DNA from 2 places in the Trichlorobacter lovleyi genome. Region 1 is predicted to be linked to the other one. Evidence: riboswitches for the same ligand, from Rfam matches in the RefSeq annotation. Region 1 holds a riboswitch; the other holds the start of a gene.
The links. Region 1 has a riboswitch for S-adenosylmethionine ahead of metX (homoserine O-acetyltransferase MetX). Riboswitches for the same ligand answer to the same signal wherever they lie in the genome.

Region 1 (15,846 bases):
TTCCTGACCGCGCAGCTCATATTCACCACGAATCAGCAGATCATAGCCCGCCGAAAGCCAGGGGATAAAATCCATCGGGGTCAAGGCCAGTCCATGCTCCAGCAAGGCGGCATCACGCCGTTCAGCGGCAACCAGGCCAGACATGGTCAGGTCAAAGGAGTGCACCTCTGCAGTCTCATTGGCCAGTTCAGGCCGAATCACCGTACCCATCGGCTGTGGTGGGACCACGGCAAGTTTCAGCAGGCGATTACCTGCAGCGGTTACCTCGATATAATTGGCTGCTGCCGTATCCTGCTGCATGCTCAAAAGCAGCAGACAGGCAAGGACCAGATGTACGAGTTGTTTCATTGTTGGCTGACCCCCTGGGGCTTGAAGACAAATGCCCCTTCAAACACGGTGCGACCCGGCGGCGGGACAATGGTCTGTTCAGCCAGGGCAATGGCCCGGGTGACCGAAAGCTCAAAGACCTTATCGCCACTGCTTTTTTCAAAACGGGTTCTGATAATCCGGCCATCACCGTCGATAGTCAGTCGCACCATGACAAAAGGTTTTTTACTTTGAAAACTGATGGTTTCCCGAAAGGCATCCTTCAGCCGGGAATGCAGGTAGGCGGTATAGTCGCTACCTGCCTCTGAGCCTGTTCCCCGGGGCATGCCAACCTTGCCACGCGCAGCAACCTTTTTACGTAAGGTCTCAAAGGCGGCAGCCTGCCGTTGGGCATCAACCTTCCCCTCCAGCTTGGCCATACGCTCCTGAAAGGCAGCAGATTCTGCGACCGGAACAGGCGAGGGCTTTTTGCCGGGTGTTACTTTTGTTGGCACTGCCGGGCTGGTCATGACAGGGGGCGTCGGAGGGGGAGGAGCCATTTTCTCTTCATTACCACTCTGGGTCGGGCTGCCGGCACGCGGGTCAGCCACCGGCAGATTGACGACATCAACATAATAGGTGGTCTGCACCGGCCCTGACGCTGGTATGAACTGTTGCCACCAGACCAAAAAAGCAAACGCCGCCGCGTGTAACGCGACGGACAGTGCTGTGGCAACACCCAATCCGGGATCTTTGCGAGCTTCAAGCTGGTACATGTCCCTACTTCTGGGCCGGCTCCGTTACCATACCCAACCGTTCAATCCCGGCCCCTTTGATTTCGGCCATTGCGCGCACCACTTCACCATAAGGCACTCCGGCGTCCGCCTTCAGAAAGACCTCCTTTTTGGTGCGGGTTGCAAACATCTCTGCCAGTTTCCTGCGCAAATCGCCGGAGGGCACTTCATCCTTATTGACAAAGGTACGCCCGTTTCTGTCTACAGCAACAATGACGGTATCCTCCTGGGCGTTCATGCCTTTGGTATCTGCCTTGGGCAGATTGACCTGCACCCCCTGTTGCATCATCGGGGCGGTCACCATGAAGATCACCAACAGCACCAGCATAACGTCAACCAGCGGGGTGACGTTGATCTGCGCCATCATGCCCCGTTCATCATCATTTCCGCCCATGGCCATGGTGTCCTCCTACTTCCCGGCGATGTTGCGCTGAACGATGTTGAGAAACTCGGTTGAGAAGCTGTCCATCTCCTTCACCAGCACCCGGATCTTGTGCTGAAAATGGTTGTAGGCCATGACTGCCGGGATAGCGGCAACCAAGCCGACCGCCGTGGCAATCAGCGCCTCGGCAATGCCCGGGGCAACAACGGCCAGCGAGGCGGAACCGGTTTTGCCGATCCCTTCAAAGGCCACCATGATACCCCAGACCGTACCGAACAGGCCGATAAACGGAGAGGTGGAACCGGTGGTTGCCAGGAAGGTGGTGTACTTCTCCAGGCGGTTAACTTCCAGGTTGGTTGCCCGCCGCAAGGCCCGGGAGACGTTGGCCACCCCGCCCAGATCGGTACTGACACCACCCTGATCAGGCTTGACCCCCTCAGCCTCCATCAACTGTCTCAGTTCACTGTAGCCTTCGTTAAACAGGGCCGTAAGCGGCGAACTGGAGAAACGGTCCACCTGCGATGAAATGGCGTCAAACCGTTTGGTCTTCCAGAAGAAGTCCATAAAACGGCCCGATTCGCTGAAGGCCTTGTGGATCTGAAAAAATTTGAACATGATGATGGCCCAGGAGACCACTGAAAACATGATCAGCAGTAACAAAACCGCCTTCACAACCAGGCCGGTGCTGGTAAAAAACATTTCCAATCCCACGGGATCTAACCTCCAGAAAGAATATTCGTAAACCTAGTCCTTCGGGGACAGGCCGTCAAGCAACAATCACAACTCAGTAGAGTTCAGGGCGACGGTCGCCAAAACAGGGAATCTGGGCTCGCCATGCCTCCATGGCCTGCCAGTCAAGCGGTGCAAACACCTCACACGCAGCCTCCCCTGCATCGGCCAGCACCTCACCCTTGGGATCGATCACCATACTCATACCGAAGAAATCCAGTTTGCCGATCTGGCCGCAGGCGTTGCATGACACAACATACAGCTGGTTTTCGATCGCCCTGGCCCGCAGCAGTGTCCGCCAGTGCTCCTGACGGGGCTTGGGCCACTGGGCCGGCACGCAGATCACCCGCGCACCCTCCAGGGCAAGTCTACGGGAAAGTTCAGGAAAACGCAGGTCATAGCAGATGATCACCCCCACCTTGCCGATGGAGGTCTCTGCCAGACACCAGCTGTCGCCCCCCTTGAAGGCCCTGTCCTCACCCAACAGCGAGAAAAGGTGCAACTTGCGGTAGCGGGCCACCACCTGGCCGTTATCAATCAGATGGATCGTGTTGAAGACACGGCCATCGTCGGCCGGTTCCGGCTGGCTGCCGACAATCACCAGCTTGTAACGGGCTGAAAGCTCACAGAGCTCAGCAACCACCGCATCGGTGCGCTGCGCCAGCTCGGTCAGGTTCTTGTAGGCAAACCCGGTGGACCACATCTCCGGCAGCACCACCAGATTGGCACCCTGTTCCGCAACCCGCTTCAGGGCCGCACGGACATAGGTCAGGTTGGCGTCGACGTCCCCCTGGTTGACCGTAAACTGGAGTGCAGCAGCAGTAATCGTCTGTGGCTCTGTCATTGCTACCTCGTTAGCTGTGAATTCAGATAGGCGTTGATGATGTCCATGTAGATCTCGCGGGGTTTGCTGGTGCCGTCACTGGGGGCGATCATCCCTTCCCGCTCCATCATCTCGACGATCCGGGCGGCCCGGTTATAGCCGATCCGCAGACGGCGCTGCACCATGGAGATACTGGCCTGCCTGGTCTCTGCCACCAGCCGCAGGGCATCCTCCCAGCGCTCATCCTGTTCTTCATCATCATCACCGCCGCCCTTGTCATCACTATCCTTCATCTCAAGGATTGACTTCTCATAGACCGGCTTGCCCTGTTTCTTGAGGAAATCAACCACCCGCTGCACCTCGGCATCGGAAACAAAGGCGCCATGCACCCGCTGCAGACGGCCGGTGCCGGGGGGCAGATAGAGCATGTCCCCCATCCCCAGCAGCGCCTCGGCACCGTTGCAATCCAGGATGGTACGGGAGTCAACCTTGGAAGAGACCTGGAACGAGATGCGCGACGGCAGGTTGGCCTTGATCAGGCCGGTGATCACATCCACCGATGGCCGCTGGGTGGCCAGAATCAGGTGGATACCGGCTGCCCGGGCCTTCTGGGCCAGACGGGCGATATGCTCTTCAACCTCACGTCCGGCCACCATCATCAGGTCGGCCAGCTCATCCACAATCACCACGATATAGGGCAGGTGGCTGTGTTCCAGCTCATCCACCTCGTCATCAATGACAAACGGCAGCGGTTCATCCAGCACTGCCGGGTCTTCCCCCTCAATCACCTCTTCAAGCTCTTCAATGATCTCTTCATCATCCAGATCATGCTCGACCAGCTCTTCTTCCTCGGTTGCCAGCTTGCGATTGTAGGATTCAATATTACGAACCCCCTTGTCAGCCAGCAGGCGGTAGCGGCGCTCCATCTCGTTCACCGCCCACTTCAAGGCCAGCGAGGCCTTTTTCGGTTCGGTCACCACCGGCAGCAGCAGGTGCGGAATCCCCTCGTACATGGAAAATTCCAGCATCTTCGGATCAACCATGATAAAGCGGACATCCCGCGGGGTGGCCGTATAGAGCAGCGACAGGATCATCGTGTTGACCGATACCGACTTGCCGGAACCGGTGGAACCGGCCACCAGCAGGTGCGGAGCCTTGGCCAGATCGGTCAGCGAGGGCAGACCGGCAATATCCTTGCCCAGCACCAGCGGCAACTTCATCCGGCTTTGCAGAAAATCATCACAGGTAAAGATCTCACGCAGATAGACCGTTTCGCGGTCACGGTTCGGCACCTCGATCCCCACCACTCCCTTGCCGGGGATCGGCGCAACAATGCGGATCGAGAGCGCCTGCAGCGCCATGGTCAGGTCATCGGACAATCCGGCGATCCGGCTGATCTTGATCCCGGGGGCCGGGGCGAACTCGTACATGGTAATCACCGGCCCGGGACAGATCTCCTTCACCTCGCCATCAATCCCGAAGTCCAGCAGCTTCTTTTCCAGCAGACGGGCGTTCATCTCCAGCGCTTCGCGGTCAACCCGGCGTTCTGTGGCGGGCGGCGGATCGAGCAGCGAGAGCGGCGGCGTGATAAAATCACCTTCCTGCTTGATAAAATCAAACGACTCCTGGACCGGCTTATCCTTGGCCGCTTCCTTCTTCTTTTCTTTTTTGAAGAAATTAGGGCGGGCAGCCGCAGGCGCAGCAGCGGCAGTCTTGATCACGGGACCGCTCGCAGGGGCAGGTTTTCCTTCCGCCAAGGCCTTTTCCCGCTCACGCCCGTCCCGGGCATGGGCGTTCCGTTCTTTACGGGCAGCCCACCTGGTACGCAGATTTTCAATCCACCAGGAGGCAAACAGCACAAAGGAGAAGCCGGACAGAATCATGATGGAGGCGGCCAGCAGCGGCAACAGCACCAACAGGGCGCCGAATGCATTCATGCTGCCGCGCAACATCAGCACGGCCCCCCGTCCGATCAGACCACCGGTGGGGACCTGCTGTCCCAGGAAACTTGTTGACTCAAAACTGAAGGCAAACAACGAGGCCAGAGAGAAGAGCAGACCACAAAAGGCCGCCACCTTGTAAAAGCGTAGCCGTGGCTCCTTGAAGCGCAGCAAGTTGTAGGCGATAAACAGCAACGCCCCCGGCAGCAGGTAGGATGCCAGTCCAAACAGCATGAAGAACAGGTCAGCCACCTGGGCCCCCAGGCGGCCGCCCAGGTTACGGATCCCCCCCTCGGTTGACCAGCTGTTCAGCGACTGGTCGGCAGAGCTGAAGGTTATGAAGGCCAGCAGGATGAACAGCCCGACAGCGCCGATAGCGATCCCCTGCAGCTCTTTGGTAAGTTTTTCTTTGCGCGCTTCGTCCACGGCGTCCTTTATACCACCTGATACTCAACAACAAATTCGGGTGGATGCATGATTGCCTTTTTAACTGAGCAAAGTTCAGCCGCCTTGACAATCGCCTTCTGGTAGCGCTCCGGAAATTCAGGGGGGAGATTGATGGTCAAGCCCACCTTGCTGACCCTGCGCTTGCCCTGTTGATCAAGTTCAAACTCGATATGCTGGGTCAGCGACACCCGGTCGGTCGGAATCTGGCGTGCCTTGCAGAACTCCAATACATAAATACCGGCGCAGGTACCGATAGAGCCCAGAAAATACGCAAACGGGGTTGGCGCCTCGCCGGGTGCCCCATCGGCACCGGGCTGGTCTGTCAGCATCTGCAACCCATCGGGAAAGCTGGCGGCCACCTTCTGACCACCTTCAAAGCTGATATCTATCTTCACTTTTTCCCCTCCCGCTGTTCCTGTTTTGGTGTTGGCTCTGCCGCAGGAACAGGTTTGCGGTCCTTGTCAATCTCCAGCATGGAGGTCATCTCCTCAAACTGCCCCATGTAGAGCTCAACTTCATTGGTTTCACGGCGCAACAGATCCTGACGCCGCTTTTCAAGACTACGCCGAATTCCTTCCAGCGTCTTGAACTTGACCTGTACCCGGGGGCTCATATTGGCCTTGGCTTCATCAAAGTCAGGGTATTGCAGGTTCATCAGCGGGCTGTAGGAAAGGTTGCGCTGCCTGAAGTTGGGGTACTCCCAGAGGATGGTGCCTTTTGCATCCACAATCTGGGCCGTCATGACCAGAAAGTTATAATCCGTGGTCAGTGAATCCAGCAGATTGGAGGAGGTGATCTTGTCCGGCCGGGTGATACCGCTGACCACCACAAACATCACGGCATCCAGGCTGTTTTTGCGCATGAAGTCAGCCAGGGCATCTTCCTTCCAGAAGTACTTGTTGTACTGGATTGCCGCATCATCACGACGTTCACGCCGGAACAGAATATTGGAAAAGACCGCCTTGGGGTCGGCATCCAGCAGGGTAACGGTATAAAAACTGTTGGTATTTTTCAGCAGGCGCAGCAGATCCCGCTCAAAGGAGCGGTTGACATTAACCAGCAGCGTAATCAACTCTTCCCGCTGCGGGTGACGGATATCGGAATCGGTGTCAACAATGATCGGCACCATCCCCAGCACCTTCACCTTTTCCGCCACCGCATCCTGCGGCAGATTATAGTAGTTATGGGCACAGCCTCCCAAAAGGGGTAGTAACAACAAACCCAACAGCAGCACCAACCGTTGCATAGAATCCTCCCGGCTCCATTGTGTCATGGCAGTTTGTCTGGTCCAGAAATCTTGGTAGTTATACCAGATGGCAACGGCATTTTCCAGAGCTATCCCGTCAGGCGGTAACTCACTCAATTTACATTGACTCTCACCAGCCATTCACGTATTTTAGCCCTCACAACCTGCTTATCAAGAGTGGTGGAGGGACAAGGCCCGATGAAACCACAGCAACCGGCCCTGCTACAAACAGGGCGCCAGGTGCTAAATCCTGCCGCAAGGCGAAGATGAGCGAGGATCTTGACGTTATCAAGGCCCCTGCTCCCATTTATCAGCAGGGGCTTTTTTCTATCGGGGTGATCATGTCCATCGGTGTTGTGCACGAGCAGACCATAACCTTTGAGGCGGGCATACGGCTTGAAAGCGGCCGGATCCTTGCGCCAATCACCCTGGTCTACGAGCTTTACGGCACCATGAATGCTGATTGCTCCAACGTGATCATGGTGGAACATGCCTGGACCGGCGATGCCCATCTGGCCGGCAAGCGTCGCGAAGACGACCCCAAGCCGGGTTGGTGGGATGCCATTGTCGGCCCCGGCAAACTGCTGGATACCGACCGCTACTGCGTGCTCTGTTCCAATGTGATCGGTTCCTGCTACGGCTCAACCGGCCCCGCCTCGATCAACCCCAGGACCGGCAAGCGTTACAACCTCTCCTTTCCGGTCATCACCGTCCGCGACATGGTCCGCGCCCAGGAACTGCTGCTGGGTCACCTGGGGATCAGGCGCCTGCTCTGCGTGATGGGGGGCAGCATGGGAGGGATGCAGGCCCTGGAATGGGCCACTCAGTACCCGGAACGGGTCGCCTCGGTCGTCGCCCTGGCCACCACACCACGCCCCTCACCACAGGCGATCTCTCTTAATGCCGTGGCCCGCTGGGCCATTTATAATGATCCCACCTGGAAGAAGGGGGAGTACAAACACAACCCCAAGGACGGTCTGGCGCTGGCCCGTGGCATCGGCCATATCACCTTCTTGTCAGACGAATCGATGTGGCAGAAGTTTGAGCGCCGTTTCTCAGCCAAGGACGGCCTGTTTGATTTCTTTGGACAGTTTGAGGTGGAACGCTACCTGAACTACAACGGCTACAACTTTGTGGACCGTTTTGACGCCAACTGTTTCCTCTATCTGGCCAAGGCACTGGACCTCTATGATGTCACCTGGGGCTACGAATCCATGGCTGATGCCTTCAGCCGGGTTACGGCGCCGATCCAGTTTTTCGCCTTCAGCTCAGACTGGCTCTACCCCCCCTACCAGACCGAAGAGATGGTGACCTGTCTGCAGGGACTGGGCAAAGAGGTGGAGTACCACCTGATTCAATCCGCCTACGGCCATGACGCCTTCCTGCTGGAACATGAAACCTTCACCCCGATGGTCCGTTCCCTGCTGGAACGGGTCGCTGCCTAGCCGATGTCCTGCCCGGCGGGTGTTGATCCCAAGCTCTGGCGCTCTTTGCGCAACGGAACGGGCAGAGCGATCGGCGACTTCGACCTGATCAAGGACGGCGACCGGATCTGCGTCGGCATCTCCGGCGGCAAGGACTCCTTGACACTGCTGATGCTACTGAAGGAGTTGCAACAGCGGGCTCCCATCCACTACGAACTGCTGCCGGTTACGGTGGATGCCGGCTTTCCCGGATTCAACACCGCTGCCATCCATGATTTTGTTGCTGCGCTTGGCCTTAAGCTGGTTATCGAACAGACCGACCACGCCGAGCTGATCACCACCAAGCTGCGGCCCGGTTCATCCTACTGCTCATTTTGTGCCCGGCTGAAACGGGGTGCCCTCTACGGGGCAGCCCGCCGCCTGGGCTGCAACCTGCTGGCCTTGGGACACCACCGCGATGACTTTATCGAGACCCTGCTGCTGAACCAGTTTTTCATCGGCACCCTCAAGGCCATGGCTGCCAAGACCGTCTGCGATACCGGCGATATCACCGTCATCCGCCCCCTGGTCTACCTGGCTGAAGAGGATATTCTCACCACCGTCCGGCAGGCCGGCATCACGGCGGTCAGCTGCAACTGCCCGGTGGCGGATGTCGACCAGCAACGGCAACGGATGAAGCAGCTGCTGCGCCGGCTTGAACAGGACATCCCGCAGATCAAAAACAGCCTGCTGGCAGCGCTGGGGAACGTACAGCCCCGGCATCTGCTGGACAACCATCTCCACAAGGATGATACACAATGCGCATAGGACACGGCTACGATGTCCACCGACTGGTGGAAGGCAGAAAACTGATTATGGGCGGGGTGGATATCCCCTGGGAAAAAGGGCTGCTGGGGCATTCCGATGCCGACGTACTGCTGCATGCCATAGCCGATGCCCTGCTGGGTGCCCTGGCCATGGGCGATATCGGCAAGCACTTCCCCGACACTGATCCGGCCTTCAAGGGGGCGGATTCCATGAAACTGCTGGAGCATGTGGTCGGCCTGATCAGGGCACAGGGATATGCTGTTGGCAACCTGGATGCCACCATCATTGCTCAGAGGCCCAAAATGGCCCCGCACATTCAGGCCATGCGTGAGAACGTTGCCCGTGCCTGCGGGGTGAATGTTGACCGGATCAATGTCAAGGCCACCACCGAAGAAGGACTGGGCTTTACCGGCACCGGCGAGGGGATCTCGGCCCATGCGGTGGTGTTACTGATCCAGAAATGACCATCGAGACTACTTTGTAGTGGAGGAATCGCCCATGGCGCAGAAGACTATTCTGATTGTTGAAGACGATGAAATGACTTTGGCAATGCTGCAAATGATCGCAAGCGAGGCCGGTTATCATACCTTGATCGCTGCGGATGGTGTGACCGCCCTAGAGCTGTACCAACGACATGAACCGACTATTGTGCTGCTTGATCTTAACCTGCCCCAACTGAATGGCTACTCCTTTGCCTCGCTGGTCAGGAACTTCTCAGGTCATACCTCGCGAATTATTGTGGTCACCTCAAGCCCCGCTGATTACGAACAGCACTTGCAGGAGCTGGCTGATGGTTGCCTGACCAAACCGATTAAACGGCAGGAGCTGCTTGACCTGCTTGCATAAAAACAGGTGCACTTTTTTCTTAAAAACGCTATACAAGACTAATGTCGTCCCATTCAACGGATGCAGAGCAGATAATTAATAGAAGGAGATACAACGATGATTGAAAAAGTCCAGGCAGTACTTGATCAGGTCCGCCCCATGCTGCAGCGCGACGGCGGCGATGTAGAGCTTATCGACGTGGTTGATGGCATTGTAAAGGTGAAACTGCAGGGTGCCTGCGGTTCCTGCCCCATGTCCACCATGACCCTCAAGATGGGAATTGAAAAGGCGATCAAGGAGCAGATTCCTGAGATCGTTGAAGTTCAGCAAGTCCGCTAAACTTTGCTGATTCGCTCTCGAAACAGAAAAACCCGGTCAAAGCCGGGTTTTTCTGTTTCTACTGAATTGTAATCGGATTAGCCGATCAACTTACCACCTATATGGCTCAGTGCCGGCCAGGCAACGTTCAGGGCAGCGCCTGCAGCGAAGAGGCCAAACACACCAAGCACCCTTCCAATGTATTTCCTGTCATCTAAATCGGAATAACTGACTTTAACTTTCATGGTACATTCCTCCTATGATCTGGTTAGTTGGGTTGGTTAGTTAAAAAGGCTCATCAGGCCACTGACGGTACCGGCTGCTGACCAAGTGATAAAGCCACCAAGGAATACTGCTGCACCGGCGAAGATTGCCAGGCTGCCTTTTGCGGTGGTTTCTGCCAACAGGACTGAAAAATTGTTTTTTGCTTTCATGACGATTCTCCTTTGTTTGTGTTTTTATGGTGCGTGTCGTATAACTGGGATCTTGTTTTGGCACCCTGTGATGTGCCGTTCATGTTTTCTCTATTACAGCTTGCGTGCCAATCCGTAAAAAAATACACATTATTTTAAAAAAATATAGTAGTTTAAGCATGTTACACAAGATATCAGCCTGCAGAGGCCGATACCAGGCCTGCCGGTTTCAGGGCCATGTTGCAGACAGCACTGCAACACACAGCCAGCCAGTAACCTGAACCTAATCAGCAATAACAGTAGGTTATCGGCTGTTGCATGCAACGATGTTGCGTTGCAGCACCCTGGCAACCTGCAGCAATAGAGGGAAAATCAGCTTCAGCATGAAAATCAAGCGACTCGAAATAGCCGGGTTTAAATCGTTTGCCGACAAGGTGGTTCTGGATTTCCAGCAGGGGGTGACCGGCGTGGTAGGCCCCAACGGCTGCGGCAAATCCAACATTGTGGATGCGATGCGCTGGTGTATGGGGGAGCAGTCTGCCAAGAACCTGCGCGGCAAGGCGATGGAAGACATCATCTTTGCAGGCAGCGATAGCAGGAAACCGTTGGGGATGGCAGAGGTTTCGCTTGTTTTTTCCACCGAAGACGGGCGTGCCCCGGCCAAATATCTGGAATTCAGCGAGATACAGCTGACCCGCCGCCTCTATCGCGATGGCGAGAGTGAATACCTGATCAACAAGACCCCCTGTCGCCTGCTGGATATCTCGGAGCTGTTCATGGATACCGGGGTGGGGACCAAGGCCTATTCAATCATCGAGCAAGGCAAGATCGGCCAGATTCTGCACTCACGTCCTGAAGAGCGGCGGTTGCTGATCGAAGAGGCCGCCGGCGTTACCAAATACAAGACCAGAAAACAGCTCGCCCTGAAAAAGATTGAAGCCACCCGCCAGAACCTGCTGCGGCTGGCAGATGTACTCGGCGAGATCAAGCGGCAGCTCAACAGCCTGCAGCGCCAGGCCAAAAAGGCGGAAAAGTTCCGCGAATACCGTGAAGAACTGCGGGAGATCGACCTGCAGTTCACCCTGCATCAAGCCTCGACACTGCAGCAGGACCAGCACCAGTCCAAACAGCAGTTAGCGGAACTGAAAAACCGGATGCAGGAGATAGTAACGGCAGCCGACACGGCAGACAACCAGGTGGAACTGCAGCGTCTGGCCATGCTGGAGGCCGAAAAGGCATTAAACATCCAGCAGGAAGAGCAGTTCAGGTTTCGCAGCGAAGCCGCTGCCTGCGAGAGCAGTCTGAACTTCTGTCGCAAAGAGCGCGACGCCATTGCAGAACGGCTGACCAGACTGGTGGCCGAGCTTCAGACCATCTCCCTGCGAAGGGATGTACTTGCAACAGAACTGACCAATCTGCTGCAACTGCAACAGACGACCGGCAGCGACCTGCTCACTGCGGAAGCAGAGCTGGCCGGCCTGCTTGAGGGGCATAAGGAACAGGAACAGCGCTATGAAGAGCTTAACCGGCAGCTTGACACGAAACGCAGAGAGCTTTTCAGCGCAACCGGTGAGGCAACCCACTGCCGTACCCGCCATGAACAGGCACAGAAACGGCTGGTCATGCTGGCAGAGCGCCTTGAGCGCCATGCACGGGAAGAGGCCCAACTGATTGAAAAGCAGGCCGAAAACGCAGCCAGCCACACAAAGGTTGAAGCGGAATGCCAGCACTGCGCCCTGGAACATCAAGCGGCAACGACCGAGCTTGCTCGGCTTACCGAGCAGGAGCGGGTGCTGAAGGCACAACTGCCCGAGCTGGAACAGCTGGTACAAAGCCGACGTGATGCGTTGAGCCAGAACCGCTCACGCCTGACATCGCTACAGGAGCTTGAGGCCCAGTTTGCCGGCTACGGTCAGGGGGTACGTCTTTTAATGACGGAATCACCGCTACGGAGCCGTTTTGGCGGATTGCTGGCCGACAACCTGCTGGTGCCCGAGGAGTACGAGGTTGCTGTTGAGGCGGTACTGGCTGAACGCCTGCAAACAATCCTGTGCGGGTCGGAACAGGAACTGATCAGTTCAATTCAGTATCTTCGGCAGCACGCCGCAGGACGAGCCCAGCTGGCCTTTCCCGCCGGCAACACGTCACCCCGCACCAGCAGTGCAATTAGCGGTGCACCCGCCCTCCTCTCGCTGGTGGAGGTCAATGACAATGCCAGGCTGCCGGTACAGCGGATGCTTGCCCAGGTGCACCTGGCACACAGTCTTGAAGAGGCCCTGGCCTATTCCCGCCGCTATCCAGAGCAGACCTTTGTCACCAGAGAGGGCGATGTTGTTGCACCCGACGGCACTGTCAGCGGCGGTTCAGCCGAGACCGCCCAGAATGGTATCATCCATAAAAAACGTGAGATCAGATCACTTGAACTGCTGGTGGAAGGCCTGCTGGCCGAGCTGGAGTCCTGCGAGTCCGAGCGGGACCGGGTACGCGCCGACCTGCAGGTTGCCGCTCAAGAGCTGCTGCAGGCACGCAGCAGCCTGCATCAGCTCGATCTGACCCTGGCAGGGCTGGTCAAGGACCGGCAGCAACTCGAGGCTCAGGCGGCCCAGCTTGCTGAACGGCTCAAGCTGTTAGTGCTTGAACGTTCCACGCTTGACGAAGAACAGTGCCTACTGCAGGAAGAACTGAAAAGCGCCGCGATCGGCCAGGAGGCTGCCGAGCTCCAGGCCAGACAACTTGAGCAGGAATCCCGCGGCATTACTGCCGAGATCGAAGGGCAGCGCCTGATCCTGGCTACGGCACGCGAGACCCTGACCACACAACGGGTCACCGTTGCCACCCTCCGGGAGCAGGGCGAGGCCCATCAGCGCACCAGGGCCTCCCTTACAGCCCAACTGGATGAGCATGAGCGCAGAATCAAAAACGGTGCGGACGAACAGGAGCAATCCGAGAACAACCGCCAAGAGCTGCATAACCGGATAGAATCCGAGGAGATCCGTCTTGCAGACCTGCTTGAACAGCAACGCCGGCAGGATGAACTGCTGCTGCTTGTCAGAAAACAGTACGAGACAGCGGCAACAGAGCTAACCACGGCAGAACATGATGCACGCCTGCGTCGCGACGAGCGTGAGGCGATCCGCCAGCTGCATGCCGACCTGTCGCTGAAGGTCTCATCGCTCACCCTGCAGCGGGAACACCTTGAGCAGTCCCTGCAAGACCGCCACCGGATCGGCCTGTCCGAGGTGCGGGAGCGCCTGGGTGAACAGACGCTGGACCCTGTGGTTGCGCGGGTCCGCCAGACCGACCTTGAACGGCTGATCGACGAGTTGGGTGAAGTTAACCTGATGGCCATCGAAGAGTATGCCGGCATGGAGCAGCGCTATGATTTTCTTGCCTCGCAGAAATCAGACCTTGAAGAGTCGCTGCAGGATCTGCAACAGGCGATCCACCGCATCAACCGCACCACACGCAAACGCTTCCTTGAGGCCTTTACCCTGATCAACGAAAAGTTTCAGGAGGTCTTTCCACGTCTGTTCTGCGGCGGCCGGGCAGAGCTGAAGCTGACCGACGAGCAGGATCTGCTGGAGACCGGTATCGACATCATCGTCCAGCCTCCCGGCAAAAAGCTGGCCAATGTGATGCTGCTGTCAGGGGGCGAAAAGGCGCTGACCGCTGTTGCCTTGATCTTCTCGATCTTTTTGATCAAGCCGACGCCGTTCTGCCTGCTTGACGAGGTTGATGCCCCGCTGGACGATGCAAACATCGGGCGTTTCAACGACATGGTGCGTGAGATGAGCGCCATATCCCAATTCATCATTATCACGCACAACAAAACCACCATGGCAGTTGCCGACACACTGTACGGCGTCACGATGGAAGAGCCGGGGGCATCGCGACTGGTGTCTGTACGATTGCATTAGACAGGCTGTTCTGCTATCTAATGAGGACATTTCCTGCGTATCTGCAAGGAGTTTTCCATGCCGTTTCATGCCATACTGAAAGAGCTGGTGGATGCCGTACCCGGTGCCGTGGGTGCCATTCTGGTAGACTGGGAGGGCGAGGCGGTACAGGAATACTGCCACTGCGACTCCTACGATATACGCTTTGTCGGCGCCCACAAGGGAATTATCCTGTCACGGCTGCGTGAAACCCATGCCGAAAGCCAGGGGGGCGAAATCGAAGATGTGGTGATCACCTCGGAGCGCCAGGTTCTGCTGATCGGCACGGTAGACCCGGATTATTCACTGGTACTCCAGACAGAAAGGGCCTGTCCGGCCGGTCTGGCACGCCACCATTTCAACAATGCGTTGGCACGTTTGAAGAAGGAGCTTTGATGTCTGAAGAGCGGAAAGGGTTTTTGCGGGGGATGTTTGAACGGGCAACCGGAACCGCTCCCCAGGAGTTACAAACCGAACAGCCACCTGCAGACGAATCCCGGAAAAAGCCGGGCCTGTTTGAACGCCTCAAGGCAGGCCTGAAAAAGACCACCGACGGCCTGGTGGGCCGGATCGATGCGCTGGTACTCGGCAAAAAGGAGATCGATGCCGACACCCTGGAGGAGCTGGAAGAGATCCTGATCACATCCGATATCGGGGTCAAGACCACGGTAGAGCTGATCCGCAGCCTGGAGCAGCGCCTCTCACGCAATGAACTGAAAGATGGTGCCGCCTTGCGCGGTGCCTTGAAAGATGAACTGCTGGCACGCCTGCTGGCACACCATACCCCGCTGCGGCTTGAGGGAACGGCACCGTTTACCATCCTGGTGGTAGGGGTCAACGGCGTCGGCAAGACCACCACCATCGGCAAGCTGGCCGCCAAATATGCTGCTGAAGGCCGCAAGGTACTGCTGGCGGCAGGTGATACCTTCCGTGCCGCTGCAGCAGAACAGCTTGAGATCTGGGGCGACCGGGCCGGCGTGTCCGTTATCCGCCATCAGGAGGGTGCCGACCCGTCGGCAGTTGCCTTTGATGCCTGCAAGGCTGCGGTCAGCCGTGGCACAGAGATCCTGATCATCGACACGGCCGGACGGTTACATACCAAGGTCAACCTGATGGAAGAGATGAAGAAGATCCATCGTGTTATCGGACGTGAAATCCCCGGGGCCCCCCACGAAACGCTGCTGGTACTTGATGGCGCCACCGGCCAGAATGCCCTTTCCCAGGCCCGGCTCTTTAAGGAGTCTGCCGGGGTGACCGGCATTGCCCTGACCAAGCTGGATGGCACTGCCAAAGGCGGTATTGTGGTGGCGGTTTCCCATGAATTCGGCCTGCCTGTCCGCTTTATCGGGGTAGGCGAAGGTATTGACGACCTGCGCGAATTTGAACCCAACGAGTTTGTGGATGCCCTCTTCCAAACCTCATAACCAGCACGGCACGGACGCCCCCATGCAAATGGG
Region 2 (15,846 bases), 450 kb from region 1:
AATGCCTGTTCTGCAGCGATGGCAATGCTGCTGCTCAGCAGAAGGCTTATCAGGATCGTGAACACGCTTTTCATGGCAACCTCGCATCATGGTGTAGTGCGTTGATACGAGGTTATAATCAGATATCATGCCAAGACATTAAGATGCTGATATTGCTGGAATATATTTGTTTGTGGGATGGTTTGTGCAACAGGACTGCAGAATAGTCTACAGAGGGGTGCAGGTTATTCTACAGAGAGCAGAAGGGGGCGCTAACCCCCCTCAGTCCCCCCTTGTCAGGGGGGATGCTTGAAAGCCGGATCAGTTTGCTCCCTCCCTGAGAAGGGAGGGCTGGGGAGGGTTAAGGTTTGGGCGGGGTAATCTGGTACTTCTCCATGCGGTACAACAAGGTATGGCGGGGGATCTGCAGAAACCTGGCAGCCGCGGTCTGGTTCCAGCGGTTGCGCTCCAGGGCCTCCACCACCACCTCCCGCTCCAGCTGCTCCAGGGGGTAGCCCTCATCCGGCAGATTGATCACGCCGGGATGTGCAGCAACACCGTTGGCCGGCTGCTTCAGCTTGTCCGGCAGGTCGGCACTGGTGATCTCGACACCGCTGCGCATGATTAGCAAGCGTTCCACCAGATTTTCAAGCTCACGCACATTGCCGGGCCAGGCATACTGCTGCAGGATCACCAGGGCTGCATCATCAAAGTGCACCTCGTCAGCGCCGTGCTTGCTGCAGAAATGCCGCAGCAAAAGCGGGATATCCTCACGCCGCTGCCGCAGCGGCGGCAGGTGCAGCGGGATAACGGACAGGCGGTAGTAGAGATCCTCACGGAAGCGCCCCTCGCTGATGGCCTGTTCAATATCGCGATTGGTGGCAGCGACTACCCGGATATCCAGACGCTGCTCGCGGTTGCCGCCCACCGGGGTCACCACCCGTTCCTGCAACACCCGCAACAGTTTGGGCTGCAGCTCCAGCGGCAGCTCCCCCACCTCATCCAGGAAGATCGTGCCACCATCGGCCTGCTGGAATTTGCCTTGCTTGTCCTTGATGGCGCCGGTAAAGGCCCCTTTCAGGTGGCCGAACAGTTCGCTTTCCAGCAGGTCATGGGGAATGGCCGCGCAGTTGACTGCCACAAACGGGCCGCTGCGGCGTGAGCTGCGGGCATGCAGGGCCCGCGCCACCAGTTCCTTGCCGGTGCCGGATTCTCCGCTCAGCAGCACGCTGGCATCGCTGTCAGCCACCTTGCGGACCACCTGGTAGACCTTCTCCATGGCCGCTGAGGCCCCCACCATGCTGCGGTAATCATCATCCCCTGCCAGGGCATCCTTCAACCGGCGGTTTTCACGGGCCAGCGTGGTCAGGTGCAGCGCCCGGGCCACGGTCAGGTGCAGCTCGTCGCGGTTGAACGGCTTGGTGATGTAGTCGTAGGCCCCCTGTTTCATGGCCTGCACCGCCACATCCACGCTGCCAAAGGCGGTAATGATGATGACCGGCGTCTCCGGTGAACGTTCCTTAACGGTTTTCAGTACCTGCATGCCGTCCATGCCCGGCATCTGCATGTCGCAGATCACCAGTTGCGGGGCAAGCTCACCAAAGCGCGTCAGCCCCTCCTCGCCCGAGGCAGCCGTGGCCACCTCGTAACCGGCTTCCTGCAGCTGGTACTCCAGTACCCGCCGCAGCGAGGCATCATCGTCTATGATCAGGATGGTTGGTTGCATGGGGTTCCTGTCGGTGTTGCGTAACGGGGGACAGCGCAACTGCTTGTCCGCCCCGTGCTGACTGGTCAGATCCGGCTATCTGCCGCCTTTTGCCAACTGTGCGGCCAGCGACCTGATATGCCGGTCGTCGGTGCCGCAGCAGCCGCCCAGGATTTTCAGGCCCAATTCATGGTGTAACGCTGCGACAGAGCTGCCGAAAAGTTCAGGCTCTTCCTCCACCAGGCAGCTGCTGTTGTCAAGTTCTTCGGGGCTATATGCTGCGGTATTGGCCAGCAATCCGATGATGCGTTGCCGGACCAGGGCGGATGAGTTGGTTGCATGGGTCAGTGCCGACCTGGCAAAGGAGGCATGGGTGCAGTTGATCATATAGGCCCAGGGGCGCGGAGTCACACTGGCGTCGATGGATGCCAACGCCTCCTTGAGTGGCGTTCCATCCAACAGGGTCCCCTCAGGGCGCACCACAAAACTGATGACGTACGGCTTGCCGGTGCCTGCAAGGGCAGAAGCGAGACCGGTGGCTTCACCCAGGGCCGGCAGTGTGGAGGCGAGCAGGAAGTCGACCCCTGCTGCAGCCAGCTTTCCGGCCTGCCAGGCATGGAACTGCTCTGCCTCGCCGGCGGTCAAGGCCTCTCCGGGAGCATAGGCATCCCCGCGGCAGCTCATCAACCCGCAGATGATAACCTTCTCCCCGTACCGTCCATAGGTTTTCTGCAGGGCACGCAGGAACCTGACATTATCGCCGTTGAGATCTACTCCGGCATAACCGGCAGCAGCGATGCGTTCCTGACTTGCCCGCCAGGTCGGAGTGGACAGCAGGAGCGGCAGGTCAAACCCACAGCCAATATCCAGATACTGTCGGCAGATGGTCTCCAGTGCCGCGCGTTTTGACTCTTCATAGATAAAGGCCGAATTCACAAGATAGGGATCAAGTTCCTGGCCGTCGCGCCGCAGCCGTTCAATAACCGCCCCCTCACCAAGGATGCAGGGGAGATTGGCGTAAAATTCCGGAAAAGAGTTCTGATCGTTCATACGTAAAGGCGTCTCCTGCCTGACTTCCGGATTGATCGTGTCTCTGCTGATCTTGCCCGGTGGCGCTGTATCCAGCGGCTGCTGTCTCTCTCTCATACCGCAGATCCGGTCAACTTCAAGCCCTATGATGCCGGTTGCCCATCCGGCCTGGCTGCCAGCAGGTCTGCTCTGGTCAGGTAGACCCGGTCGGCTGCCTCTCTGATGCAGTGCCGGATAAAACGCCGCCAGCGCGCTATTGAGTCAATCATGATGCCGCCGATCATACCGAGCCAGGCAACCAGGTAAAAAACGAGGTCATCCCGGCCAAGCAGGAAGATGCGGTAGTTGCAATACGCCAGCAGGCCGACCAGCACAGAGGCCATGAGCACCGTATCAAGGAAGCTGAGGCGGCCGATGACGAGAATGCGTTCGGTGTCGGCCTGGAAACGGATTTCCCCGCCATAGATCGTGGAGAGGGGGGCCCAATCCCAAAACAGGCGGAAAAGGCCGTTTGAAAAGTTGATCTGATGTTCGTCGTACACCGTGGTTTTGACCTGCTCGACCCGCAAGGAGTCGGCAATGAAGTAGAAAAGCCCGTTAAATGTCAGTTTCGGGTACGTTGTAAGATCAACCGGAACCGTTACCTTGATGCGCATGCTTGTCCCTTTTGCGTTGCGAAATAATCAGTGCGACAGCGGCAGCTGCACCACCATGGTGGTGCCTGAACCGGCCGCGCTCTCTACGCTTAAACTGCCGCCATGGGCCTCGATGATCTTTTTGGTGACGGCCAGCCCCAGGCCGGTGCCGTCCGGCTTGGTGGTGAAGAACGGCTCAAAGATCCGCTGCCTGATCTCGTCGTTGATGCCGGGGCCGCTGTCGCTGATACGGATCTCGCAGCTCTGCTGCTGGGGCTGGACCGCAATGGTGACGCGGCCCCCTTCCGGGGTGGCCTGCAGGGCATTCAGGATGATGTTCAGGAAGGCCTGGCGCAGCTTTTCGCCATCGGCGTTGACCACCAGATCCCTGTTGGCAGCCTCCAGCTGCAGCGTTACCTTGCGGCGTCTGGCCTCGTTGGAGGTCAGGGTGACGATGGTCTCCAGCTCTTCTGCAACCACACAGCGCTGTAGTTCACCGGGTTGCTGGCGGGCCATCCGCAGGAACTCTTCCACCACCCGGTTCAGGCGTTCGGTCTCCTTGATCTGGATCTCGACAAATTCATGTTTGGGGGTGCCGGGACGAAAATCATCCCGCAGGATCTCGGCCGTACCCCGCAGCGAGGCCAGGGGGTTGCGCACCTCGTGGGCCAGTACGGCTGCCATCTCGCCCAGGGTGGAGAGCCGCTCGGAGCGGCGCAGCTGTTCTTCCACCGCCCCGATCCGTTCGGTCTGTTCCTGCAGGGCGCGGTAGGATTGCTCAAGCCCTTCGGCGGTCAGTTGCAGCTCTTTGCGCTGCCGCCTGTCCCGCTGGGTTAGAAGTCCGGTCAGCCCCCCCACCACGTTGTACATCAGGATTTCAAGATATTTTTCCAGTTCCAGGGTCAATGATCCACCCCACTGAAACACGATATGGGGGGCATAGAGCAGGCTGACCAGCAGGGCGCAACCAACACCGCCCCACAGGCCGAACCAGAAGGCGGACAGGATGATCGGCAGGTAGTAGAGCCGCTGGAAGATGTCATGCAGGTAGTGCAGCTGCAGCGGGGCCAGGTAGTGGGTCAGGCTGATGCTGGCAATCACAAACACCAGCAGCAACAGGCGTGCATATGTCTGTTGCCGGGGAGGGGAGCTGTGCTGGTGTACGGTATCTGCCGTTCTGGTCATGGTGTGCCTCTGCGTCTGCGCGGCCGTTCAGGCTGCCGTGCAGGCAGCCTGAATCCTGCCCCCGCCCAGGACCTGATCATCCTGGTAGAAGACCACAAACTGTCCCGGTGTGACGGAGCGCTGTGCTTGATCAAACAGCACCCGGCACTGGTCATCCGCCAGCAGCTCCACCCGGCAGGGCACCGGCTGGTGGCGGTAACGGATCTTGCAGGTTGTGTTGAAGCTGTTGGCAGGCGGCGGGATGATCCAGCTGATATCAGCGCCGATCAGACCTGCTTTGAGCAGATGCTGCTGTTCGCCCACCACAATCAGGTTGCGGGAACTGTCGATCTCCAGCACATAGAGTGGTTCGCTCCAGCCGATTCCCAGCCCTTTGCGTTGGCCGATGGTGTAGCGATGGGTGCCGGAATGGCGGCCCAGCACCTGACCGTTGATATGCACAATATCCCCCGGATTGGCCTTGATCCCCTGTTGCTCCAGAAAAACGGCATAGTCATCGTTGGGGATAAAGCAGACCTCCTGGCTGTCCCCCTTGTTTGCCACCGCCAGGCCAAAAGCGGTGGCCAGACTGCGGACCTCATCCTTGCTGGCGATCTCCCCCAGCGGAAAGCGTACCTGGCGCAGCTGCTGCTGTGACAGGGAGTACAGGAAGTAGGACTGGTCCTTGGCCTGGTTGGCTGCTGTCCGCAGATGGCAGATGCCGTCCGGGCCAACGGTCCTGCGGACGTAGTGGCCGGTTGCCAGCAGTTCGGCCCCCAGCTCACGGGCCTGTTCCAGCAACAGGCCGAACTTGATCAGGCGGTTGCAGAGGATACAGGGGTTGGGGGTCTGCCCCTGGCGGTACTGGTCGATAAAGTTGTCGATGATCAGGTCGCGAAACTGCGGCTCCAGCCGCAGCAGGTGATGGGGAATCCCCAGCTGTGCCGCCACCTGGGCGCCATCGTGGGCCGGGGTGCCGGGGCCGCTGCTGCACGGCTCGAACAACTGCATGGTGATGCCGATTACCTCATGCCCCTGCTGCTGCAGCAGTGCGGCGACCACCGAGGAATCGACCCCGCCGCTCATGGCCACGGCTATTCTGCTCATGATCGCTCTCCCAGGATGATCCGTACCACCTGATTTGCCTGATGACCGGCGGCAATGACCACCCGGGGGGCCATCAGGCCGTTGCCCGGTTGGGCCTCCGACACACCGTCACCCACCAGATACAGCCTTGATGAGATCCTGCGGGTGGTGATGCTGTTGTTGTCATCATAGCCTGCCACCCCTGATGCTGCCACCACGCAACAGCCCGGCAGGCAGGAAAGCACCGTATCCACCAGCATCGCCTTCATGTCGGCCCGGTCAAAGGCCTCCACCACCACGGAGCAGGGGGCAAACAGCTGCGGGATATTGTCCGGCCCCAGCAGGGCCTGGTGCGGCTCGACGCTGATATAGGGGTTGATCCGCTGCAGGTTCTGCGTCAGCGCCGCCACCTTGTAGAGGCCGATCTGGTCGATGAAATACTGCTGGCGGTTCAGGTTGGACGGCTCGACCAGGTCAAAGTCGGCAATGATCAGGCGGCCGACCCCGATCCGCGCCAGGGCCGTTGCCACGGCCGAACCGAGACCGCCCGCACCGGCAATACCGACACAGGCCTGTTTCAGGCGGGCATGGATGCCGGGGGTATGGCGGGCCGCCATCAACGCCTCCAGCTCATCGGCTGACGGCTGTTCCCCCCGTTTGATCAGGAACAGCTGGTCCCCCTCCTGCAGCAGCGTTTCCGCTTCAGCGGGAAAACCGTTCAGGATCAGCAGGTCGGCGTCGGGTTTAAACTGCTGCGCTGCCCCGGCCAGGCTGCAGGGGGCTGTCATGCTGACAGGTTGTTCATTAATGCGGATGTTCATAACTGTTCGGATACTTTCAGCTTTAGAGTGTTCAAAAATGCAGGTTCCAGTTCACGGATGATCTCAAGACGACAACGAGCCAACGCAGAGAGGGCCGTGAAATGGAACTGGAACTACTGCATCGCCTGTTCAAGGTCGGCGTACAGGTCATCCGGGTCTTCCAATCCCACCGAAAGCCGGATCAGGGTGTCGCTGATCCCCTTGCGCAGGCGCTCCTCCCTGGGCACCGAGGCGTGGGACATCTTGGCCGGGTAGGAGATAATGCTCTCCACCCCTCCCAGGCTGACGGCAAAGGCGGCCAGACGGGCGTTTTCCAGCAGCCGTTGGGTGGTTTCCAGAGAATCCACCTCAAAGGAGAAGACCGCGCCGGGCCCCTCTGCCTGGGCCCCGTGGACGGCATGACCGGGATGTTCCGCCAGGCCGGGGTAGTGGACCGCCGTTACCCTAGGGTGCTTTTTCAGCCGCTCCACGATGATCCCGGTGTTCTGCTGGCTCTGGTCCATCCGCACCTTGAGGGTCTTGATCCCCCGCAGGGTCAGGAAGGAGTCCTGCGGTCCCAGGCCGGTGCCGAAGGCGTTCTGGATGTAACGGATCCGCTGGCCCAGCTCGTCGTCACGGGTCACGGCAAAACCACAGATCACATCGCTGTGGCCGTTTAGGAACTTGGTGCCGCTGTGCAGCACGATATCACAACCCAGCTCCAGCGGCCGCTGCAGGTAGGGGGTCATGAAGGTGTTGTCCACCAGGGTGATGATGCCGTGCCGCTTGGCAATGGCGGCTGCCCCGCGCAGGTCGGTGACCTTCAGCAGCGGGTTGGAGGGGGTCTCCAGATAGAGTGCCCTGGTCTCGGGGCGGATGGCCGCCTCGATGGCGGCAAGGTCGGTGGCATCCACAAAGCTGGCGCTGATCCCCATCCGGCTGAAGATGGAGGTCAGCACCCGGTAGGCACCGCCGTAGACATCGTCGCAGACCACCAAGTGGTCGCCCGGGGAGAAGATCATCAGGGTGGTGGAGATGGCCGCCATGCCGGAGGCAAAGGCCAGGCAGCGCGTACCCCCCTCCAGCCGGGCCACCACCTCTTCCACCGCCTCGCGGGTCGGGTTGTCACCCCTGGCATAGTCGTACTTGCCAAAATGCTCAAAAGAGGTCTGGCGGTAGGTGGAGATCTGGTAGACCGGCACCCCCAGCGCGCCGGTCTGCTGGTCAACGGTGGGGCCTGCGTGAATCAGTTGGGTTGCTATCTTCATCGTTTATCCCTCCAGGGCCTGGCGCAGGTCCTCAATCAGGTCATCGGCGTCCTCAATGCCGACCGAAAGCCGCAGCAGTACGTTGTTGATCCCCAGTCGTGCCCGCAGCTCCGCCGGAATATCGGCGTGGGTCTGCACCTCCGGGAAGGTGATCAGGCTCTCCACCCCTCCCAGGCTTTCGGCAAAGGAGATCAGTCTGGTTTTCAGCAAGACTTGCTCGACAAGGGCATGCTTGTCAACCTCGAAGGCGATCATGGCGCCGAAACCCCGTGCCTGACGCTTCATCAGGGCATGATCCGGGTGCTGCGGCAGGCCGGGATAGTGTACCTTACTGATCCGGGGCTGCTGCTGCAGCCAGGTGGCGATCTTCAGGGCGTTTTCCTGGTGCCGGTCCAGGCGGATCCCCAGTGTCTTCATCCCCCTGATGATCAGCCAGGAGTCCTGGGGGGCCAGTACCGCGCCGACGGAGTTCTGGTAGAAGTAGATCCGCTCGGCCAGCTCCGGGTTGCTGGTTACTACCAGTCCTCCCAGGGTGTCGTTATGGCCGGCCAGATACTTGGTGGCACTGTAGACGGTGATATCCGCCCCCAGATCCAGTGGACGCAGCAGGTAGGGGGTCAGGAAGGTGTTGTCGGCGATCAGCAGCAGCCCCCTGCGGCGGGACAGCTCCGCCAGGGCCGGCAGGTCGGCGAATTTTAACAGCGGGTTGGTCAGGGTTTCGATGAAGAGTGCCCTGGTCTCCGGCCTGATGGCCGCCTCCACCGCAGCAAGGTCGGTGGTGTCCACATAGCTGAAGGAAAGGCCGAACTGGTTGAAGACCTGATTGAACAGACGGCAGGTGCCGCCGTAGAGGTCTTCGGTCACCACGATATGATCGCCGGCCTTGAACAGCATCAACAGGCCGGTGATGGCGGCCATGCCGGTGGCGTAGGCAAAGCCGCGTACCCCGCCATCCAGCCGGGCGATCCCCTCTTCAAGCGCCTGGCGGGTAGGGTTGCCGGATCGGGTGTAGTCAAAGCCGGTGCTCTGACCCAGCCCCGGATGCCGGAAGGTGGCGGTCTGGTAGATCGGTACCGACACGGCGCCGGTACGGGTATCCCACTCAAGTCCGATCTGTACTGCCTGGGTTGTGATCTGCATGATCTCCTCCACGGGGCCTGTTTGGGAAGGCCCAAAAGTAAAATCCCCTTCCGGGGTGCGGAAGAGGATGTACGTGACGGTTCTCTCTTCCTTATCTGTCAAAACCGCTGTGCGGCTTTGCTGGAATTGGCACCGTACCTTTTCAGGCGGGTTGCCGCGACGTCACCGGGCCAAGTCCCTCGGTCGCTCTTGATAAGAAGCTATGTTTGTTGCAGTCTGCCAAGAAACGGATAAACAGCTTTTCAGCTCTTCAAATACCGTCTCCGTGCCAGTTGTACATGCCGGTCAGGCGGAATTTCTCGTGGCGGTCCAGCTGCACGACCCTGCCATCCTGCACAAGCAGGGTGATGGTGCCTGTGCGTAATTCCGCCAGCGCTTCGTACAGTTTCTGCTCCAGCTGCGGCGGCAGCGCTGATTGTCTCCGGGCCAGTGTGTTTGTCATGACGGCACCTGTGTTATTCACCAAACAACGGTGTTGAAAGGTAGCGTTCCGCCCCGTCCGGCAGGATGACCACAATCGTCCTGCCCCTGAATTCGTCCAGCCGGGCCAGGCGAACAGCTGCGGCTGCGGCGGCACCGCTGGAGATGCCGACCAGTATCCCTTCCTCCCGGGCCAGCCGTCGGGCAAAATCGATCGCCTCATCGCCGGTTACCGTTTCAACCCGGTCAACCAGGCTCAGGTCAAGGGTGTCAGGTATGAAGCCGGCGCCGATCCCCTGGATTTTGTGGGGGGCCGGTTGCAGCGGCTTGCCTGCCAGTTGCTGGCTGATGACCGGACTTTCAGCCGGTTCCACCGCCACCGAGAGGATCTGCTTGCCCTGCTGCTGCTTGATATAGCGGGAGATGCCGCTGATGGTGCCGCCGGTGCCGACCCCGGATACCAGCAGGTCTATACCTCCATCGGTATCGGCCCAGATTTCGGGTCCGGTGGTCAGTTCGTGAATCTGGGGGTTGGCCGGATTCTTGAACTGCTGGGGCAGAAAGTAGCGTTTCGGGTCGCTGGCGGCCAGCTCCTCTGCCTGGGCAATCGCCCCCTTCATGCCCAGTGAACCGGGCGTCAGCAGTAGGTTGGCCCCCAGGGCAGCCAGCACGCGGCGCCGCTCAATGCTCATGGTCTCAGGCATGGTCAGGGTCAGCCGGTAACCCCGGGCAGCGGCCACATAGGCCAGGGCGATGCCGGTGTTGCCGCTGGTTGGTTCTATGATCTCTACGCCCGGCTTCAGTATCCCCCGTTTTTCGGCATCCCAGATCAGATTGGCGCCGACGCGGCATTTGACTGAGTAGGCCGGGTTGCGCCCCTCTATCTTTGCCAGTACCGTTGCCTGTGCTCCGTCTGTGACCTTGTTCAGTTTAACCAGGGGGGTGTTGCCGATTGATTGTGAGTTGTCGCTGAAGATGCGTGCCATGGTCTGATCCTTTCCTGCATCCTGTTTCATCTTCTATCTGTTTTTACTTTACTGTGATGCTGTTTAATTCGTCAAGGTAAAAAATACACAATCTGGTAAAGAATAATATTATTAAAATACATTAAAATAGTATTGTATAGGTCGGCGGTTGCTGCCGGGCAGTTGCGGCAACCTATTCAGGTTGACAATCGCCCGATGCTCTGCAAAGGTTTTATTCCGGTTCCAGTGCAGGGCGGTTGCAGCCGTTGCAGCTGGAACCGGAATCCGGACGGGAGGACACCATGCACCACGGCGGTCTGCATGAGGACGCCATAGCCGGCAAGGCCTACGACGCACGTCTGCTGCGCCGTTTTCTGGGCTATCTGGTGCCCTACCGCCTGGCGGTGGGGGGGATTTTGCTGCTGCTGCCGCTGACCACGCTCTGTCGTCTGGGGCAGCCGCTGCTGCTGAAATATGCCATTGACCATGCCATTACACCCGGCCGGCTGGATCTGCTTGCAGGGCCGGCGGCCCTGTTTCTGTTGCTGCTGTTGCTTGAGGCGCTGCTGACCTGGGGTGAGGTCTACGGTCTGCAGATGGTGGGACAGCGGGTGATGGCCGATCTGCGGGCTACCCTGTTTCAGCACCTGCTGCGCCTGCCGGTGCCCTGGTTTGACCGGTCTGCCACCGGCGGGGTGGTCACGCGTCTGACCAGTGATGTGGAGGCGCTGGGGGAGATGTTTGCCGCAGGGATCGTGTCGGTGATCGGTGACTTCCTGCTGCTGGCCGGGATCGTGGCAGCCATGCTCTGGATGGACCCCAGGCTGTCGCTGGTGACCTTTACGGTGTTGCCGCCGCTGATCTTTGTGGCCTGGCTGTTCCGCCGCAATATGCGTCAGGCCTTTCGTGAGGTCCGCTCGCGGCTGGGCAAGATGAACGGGCATCTGGCCGAGGTGCTTGGGGCGGTCTCCGTTGTGCAGGCCTTTGGCAGGGAGCAGGAGGAACAGGCCCGTTTCAGCGAACTCAACGCAGCGCACCGTGATGCCAACAGGCCGGTGATCAGTTGGGATGCCTCACTCTACGCCATTGTTGAGATGTTCTCCTCGCTGGCGATTGCCCTGATCATCTGGTACGGCAGCGGCCAGATGCTGCAGGGGCTGCTGACCTTCGGCACCCTGGTGGCCTTTATCCAGTACATAGAAAAATTCTTTGGTCCGATCCGTGATCTCTCGGCCAAGTACGGCATCATGCAGGGGGCCATGGCTGCGCTGGAGCGGATCTTTGCTTTGCTGGATGAAAAGCAGGAAAAAGACGCTGACTTCAGCCAGATAAGTTCGTTGGCATCGTCAGGGGCTTCTCGACGTACTGATCTGTACGCCTGCGGCGCCCCTTCCTCGCCGCCTGCTTCTCAGGCCGAATACAGCGTCTTTGGCTTTCCTCTGGTTGAGTTCCGCAATGTCAGCTTCTCCTATCGTCCCGATGAGCCGGCCCTGATTGATGTCAACCTGAGCCTGCAGAAGGGGGAGCGGCTGGCCCTGGTGGGGGAGAGCGGCGGCGGCAAGACCACCGTGATCAGGCTGTTGTCCCGGATGTATGAACTGGATCAGGGACAGATCCTGGTTGATGGTGTTGATATCCGCCGGATTCCGCGGGAACAGCTGCGCCGCCGCATGGCGCTGGTCTCCCAGGAACCGTTCATCTTTGCGGGCAGCATCGCTTTTAATATCTGCCTGGGGGATCCCCGGGCTGCAGAACGGGTGCGCCAGGCAGCGGTCACCGTGGGGGCGGACCGCTTTATAGAACAGCTGCCGCTGGGGTACGAGACCGAGCTGGCCGAGCGGGGCGGTGACCTGTCGCTGGGGGAGCGGCAGCTGCTCTGCTTTGCCCGGGCCGTGGCCTTTGATCCTGAACTGCTGATACTGGACGAGGCCACCGCCAGCGTGGACAGTGAAAGTGAGCGCCTGATTCAGGAAGGGGTTGAGCGGCTGCTGGCCGGACGTACCGCCCTGGTGATCGCCCACCGGCTCTCCACGGTGCGGGATGCCGATCGGATCGTGGTGATCAACCGGGGACGGGTGGTGGAGGAGGGGCGCCACGATCAGCTGCTGAGCCTGAACGGCGAGTATGCCCGCCTGTACTGTCTGCAGTTTGATTGCGGCGCCGATTGAGTATACAAGATCGCCTGCTTTTAGCGCTTGACCAACGCTACCCGCCTCGGTAAGACTGAGACATTAACCCTATTCGGGAGGTTTCCCCATGTGTACCACCTGCGGCTGCGGACCTGTTTCCGGCCATCATCATGACCACGAACATACCCACGAGCATGAACATACCCACGGTGACCTGAGCCATAGTCATCCCCACCCCCACAGTCATGATCATGACCATGCCGAGCAGCATCACCACCATGATCATCTGCACGACGACGGCCAGCCCCATCAGCACAGCCATGACGAGGCCCATCGCAGCAAAAGGATCAGCATTGAGGAGGATATCCTGGCCAAGAACAACCGGCTGGCCTCTTTCAACCGAGCCCTGTTCAGAGAAAAGGGGATACTGGTGCTGAATCTGGTCTCTTCACCGGGTTCCGGTAAGACCACCCTGCTGGAGCGTACCCTGCGAGATCTGTCCGGTCGTTACCGCTGCGCGGTGATCGAGGGTGACCAGCAGACCGACAACGATGCCCGCCGGATCGCCGCCACCGGCGTGCCGGTCAAGCAGATCAATACCGGTGCCGGCTGCCATCTGGATGCCCATATGGTGATGCATGCCACTGAGGCCTTTGATCTGGATCAGCTGGATATCCTGTTTATCGAGAACGTCGGCAACCTGGTCTGCCCGGCTGCCTTTGATCTTGGCGAGGCCCACAAGGTGGTGGTGCTGTCGGTGACCGAAGGGGAGGACAAGCCGCTGAAGTACCCCCAGATGTTCCATAACTCTGACCTGATGCTGCTGAACAAGGTGGACCTGCTGCCGCACCTCTCCTTTGACGTGGCCCAGTGCAAAGAGTATGCGGGCCGGGTCAGCCATGATCTGGCAATCCTTGAACTCTCCGCCACCAGCGGACAGGGGCTGGATGCCTGGTATGGCTGGCTGCAGCAGGAGCTGGGGAGATAATCCGTCAGGGGGTGCGCATAGCCGGGATTGTACAAGGGGTGGGGTTCCGCCCCTTTGTCTTTCGCCTGGCAGCGGAGTTGGGACTGACCGGTTGGGTCCGCAACAGCCCGGCCGGGGTTGAGCTGGAACTGCAGGGCAGGGCAGAACAGCTTGCCGGCTTTCGTCAGCGCCTGCAGGCAGAACTGCCGCCGCTGGCAGTGATCAGCTCGCTTGAATTCCGTGACCTCCTGCTATTACACGATGAGACCGGCTTTGTGATTCTTGCCAGCAGCGACGGCAGGCGTGAACCACAGATTGCCCCGGACAGCGCGCTGTGTGTCGACTGTCTGAGGGAGCTGTCTGATCCTGCTGACCGCCGTTACCGGCATCCCTTTATCACCTGTACCAACTGCGGTCCCCGCTGGACCATTGTGACCGGCATCCCCTATGACCGTCCCCTGACCACCATGGCCGCTTTCCCCCTTTGTCCGGATTGTGAAGCGGAATACCGCAATCCCCTTGACCGTCGCTTCCATGCCCAGCCGATCGCCTGCCCGGATTGCGGTCCCCGGCTGTCTTTGGTGCCCGGTCATGCCGATCCGCTGGGGCAGGCCATTGCCCTGTTGCAGCAGGGGCTGATTGTGGCAATCAAAGGACTGGGCGGCTATCACCTGGCGGTGGATGCCTGTAACAATCAGGCGGTGGCACGTCTGCGGCAGCGTAAGCAACGGGATGAAAAACCGTTTGCGGTGATGGTGCCGGATCTTGTAACGGCCAGGCAGCTGGCTGAACTTGAGGAGTTGGAGGAGCGGCTGTTGGCCGCTCCTGAGGCGCCGGTGGTGATTGTACGCAGCAGAACTGCTACGCCGGTTGCTGAGCTGGTTGCGCCGGACAGCCGCTGGATCGGTCTGATGCTGGCCTATACGCCGCTGCACCAGTTGCTGTTTGCCGATACCGGGCTGAAGGCGTTGGTGATGACCAGCGCCAATGCCTCTGACGAGCCGATGCTCAGTGATGATGCTGAGGCTGCGGAACAGTTGGCAGGCATTGCCGATGCCATTCTGACCCATAACCGTGTGATACAGGTGCGCACCGACGATTCCGTACTGCGGGTCTTTCAGGGCAGGCCGCTCTTCTATCGCCGCTCACGGGGCTATGTGCCGCGGCCGGTGCCGCTGCCGTTTGATGCCGGGAAGATCCTGGCGGTGGGGGCGGAACTGAAGAACACGGTCTGTCTGACCCGCGGCAGGGAGGCCTTTCTCAGCCAGCATATCGGTGACCTGAAGAATGAGGCCACGCTGGACACCTTTTGCCGGACGATTGACCATCTCGGCACGATCATGGAGATCAAGCCTGAACTGGTGGCCTGTGACCGGCACCCCGATTATCTCTCCACCCGCTATGCCGAAGAGCTGGGACTGCCGCTGGTACGGGTCCAGCACCATCACGCCCACATGGCCTCCTGCATGGCTGAAAACGGCCTGGATGGCGACCTGATCGGTGTGATCTTTGACGGCACCGGTCTGGGGGATGATGGAACGGTCTGGGGCGGTGAGTTTCTGGTGGGAGGCTATGGCGCAGTGGAGCGGGCCGGTCATCTGAAGCAGGTGCGCCTGCCTGGCGGCGATCTTGCTGCCCGTGAACCGTGGCGGATGGCTGCTGCCTGGCTGTGGGAGCCGCTTGGTGACGGGATCTGGCAGCTACCCGGCATGCCGGTGCTTGCTGCCACTGACAGGCAATTACTGCAGGCCGTGCTGGAGCGGGGGATCAATGCACCGCTTACCTCAAGCATGGGGCGGTTGTTTGATGCGGCTGCATTCCTGGTGGGGGCGGCAACCCGCAACAGCTTTGACGGGCAGGCCGGCATGGCGCTGGAGGCGTTGGCAGAGGCCGCAGCCGCACCAGAGCTGCTGCTGTACCGCTTGCAGCCGGGGACGCCGTTTCAGCTTGACCCGGCACCGCTGTTGCTGGGGCTGCTGCAGCGGCTCCAGGCAGGCGAATCCTCTGCGTCGCTGGCCCGGGCCTTCCATGCCGGTCTGGCTGCGGCGGTGGTGGATGGGTGCGACCTGATCCGCCAGGAGACCGGGCTTGACCGTGTGGTGCTGTCCGGTGGTGTGTTTCAGAATCGCCTTTTGAGCGAGTTGGTGTATACTTTCTTGGCAAAATCAAATTTTTCCGTCTTTATACACCGGCTGGTGCCGCCCAATGACGGGGGGATAGCCCTGGGGCAGGCCGCAATAGCAGCAAGGAGGTAGGCAGAATGTGTCTTGGCGTGCCGATGCAGATTCTTGAAATCAATGACGATATGGTGCTGGCCGAGATCGACGGCGTACAGCGTGAGGCCAGTCTTATGATGTTGGGCGATCCGGTTGCGGTGGGGGATTATGTGATCGTACATGCCGGGTTTGCCATCTCGCGGATCGATCCGGCTGAGGCGGAGGAAACCCTGCGGATCATGCGGGAGATCTTCAACCCTGAGGATATGGCGTGAAGTTTCAGGATGAATACCGTGATCGTGAACTGGTGCAGGGGCTGGCTGCCGCCATAGCAGAGGAGGCC

Region 2: it holds a riboswitch for S-adenosylmethionine, as region 1 does, so the genes downstream of both, FY034_RS14265 (trans-sulfuration enzyme family protein) here and metX (homoserine O-acetyltransferase MetX) in region 1, are expected to answer to the same signal.

Annotation. Positions count from the first base shown of each region.
Region 1 covers NZ_CP058409.1:3,527,568-3,543,413, forward strand. Annotated here, with positions in the region: gene tolB (Tol-Pal system beta propeller repeat protein TolB) at 1-348, opposite strand, end outside; gene FY034_RS16290 (energy transducer TonB) at 345-1,082, opposite strand; gene tolR (protein TolR) at 1,087-1,500, opposite strand; gene tolQ (protein TolQ) at 1,510-2,181, opposite strand; gene FY034_RS16305 (carbon-nitrogen family hydrolase) at 2,267-3,055, opposite strand; gene FY034_RS16310 (DNA translocase FtsK) at 3,058-5,400, opposite strand; gene FY034_RS16315 (OsmC family protein) at 5,409-5,816, opposite strand; gene FY034_RS16320 (hypothetical protein) at 5,813-6,667, opposite strand; SAM riboswitch class I at 6,833-6,940, shown strand; gene metX (homoserine O-acetyltransferase MetX) at 7,009-8,112, shown strand; gene ttcA (tRNA 2-thiocytidine(32) synthetase TtcA) at 8,116-8,898, shown strand; gene ispF (2-C-methyl-D-erythritol 2,4-cyclodiphosphate synthase) at 8,889-9,362, shown strand; gene FY034_RS16340 (response regulator) at 9,397-9,744, shown strand; gene FY034_RS16345 (NifU family protein) at 9,841-10,062, shown strand; gene FY034_RS16350 (hypothetical protein) at 10,140-10,286, opposite strand; gene FY034_RS16355 (hypothetical protein) at 10,323-10,475, opposite strand; gene smc (chromosome segregation protein SMC) at 10,838-14,371, shown strand; gene FY034_RS16365 (roadblock/LC7 domain-containing protein) at 14,429-14,785, shown strand; gene ftsY (signal recognition particle-docking protein FtsY) at 14,785-15,813, shown strand; gene FY034_RS16375 (cell division protein ZapB) at 15,791-15,846, shown strand, end outside.
Region 2 covers NZ_CP058409.1:3,076,625-3,092,470, reverse strand. Annotated here, with positions in the region: gene FY034_RS14305 (TolC family protein) at 1-74, opposite strand, end outside; gene FY034_RS14300 (sigma-54-dependent transcriptional regulator) at 341-1,705, opposite strand; gene FY034_RS14295 (homocysteine S-methyltransferase family protein) at 1,781-2,830, opposite strand; gene FY034_RS14290 (hypothetical protein) at 2,857-3,369, opposite strand; gene FY034_RS14285 (ATP-binding protein) at 3,397-4,533, opposite strand; gene mnmA (tRNA 2-thiouridine(34) synthase MnmA) at 4,561-5,619, opposite strand; gene thiF (sulfur carrier protein ThiS adenylyltransferase ThiF) at 5,616-6,419, opposite strand; gene FY034_RS14270 (trans-sulfuration enzyme family protein) at 6,533-7,666, opposite strand; gene FY034_RS14265 (trans-sulfuration enzyme family protein) at 7,670-8,806, opposite strand; SAM riboswitch class I at 8,895-9,005, opposite strand; gene FY034_RS14260 (YezD family protein) at 9,057-9,248, opposite strand; gene cysK (cysteine synthase A) at 9,262-10,212, opposite strand; gene FY034_RS14250 (ABC transporter ATP-binding protein) at 10,494-12,359, shown strand; gene hypB (hydrogenase nickel incorporation protein HypB) at 12,448-13,308, shown strand; gene hypF (carbamoyltransferase HypF) at 13,320-15,542, shown strand; gene FY034_RS14235 (HypC/HybG/HupF family hydrogenase formation chaperone) at 15,548-15,778, shown strand; gene hypD (hydrogenase formation protein HypD) at 15,775-15,846, shown strand, end outside.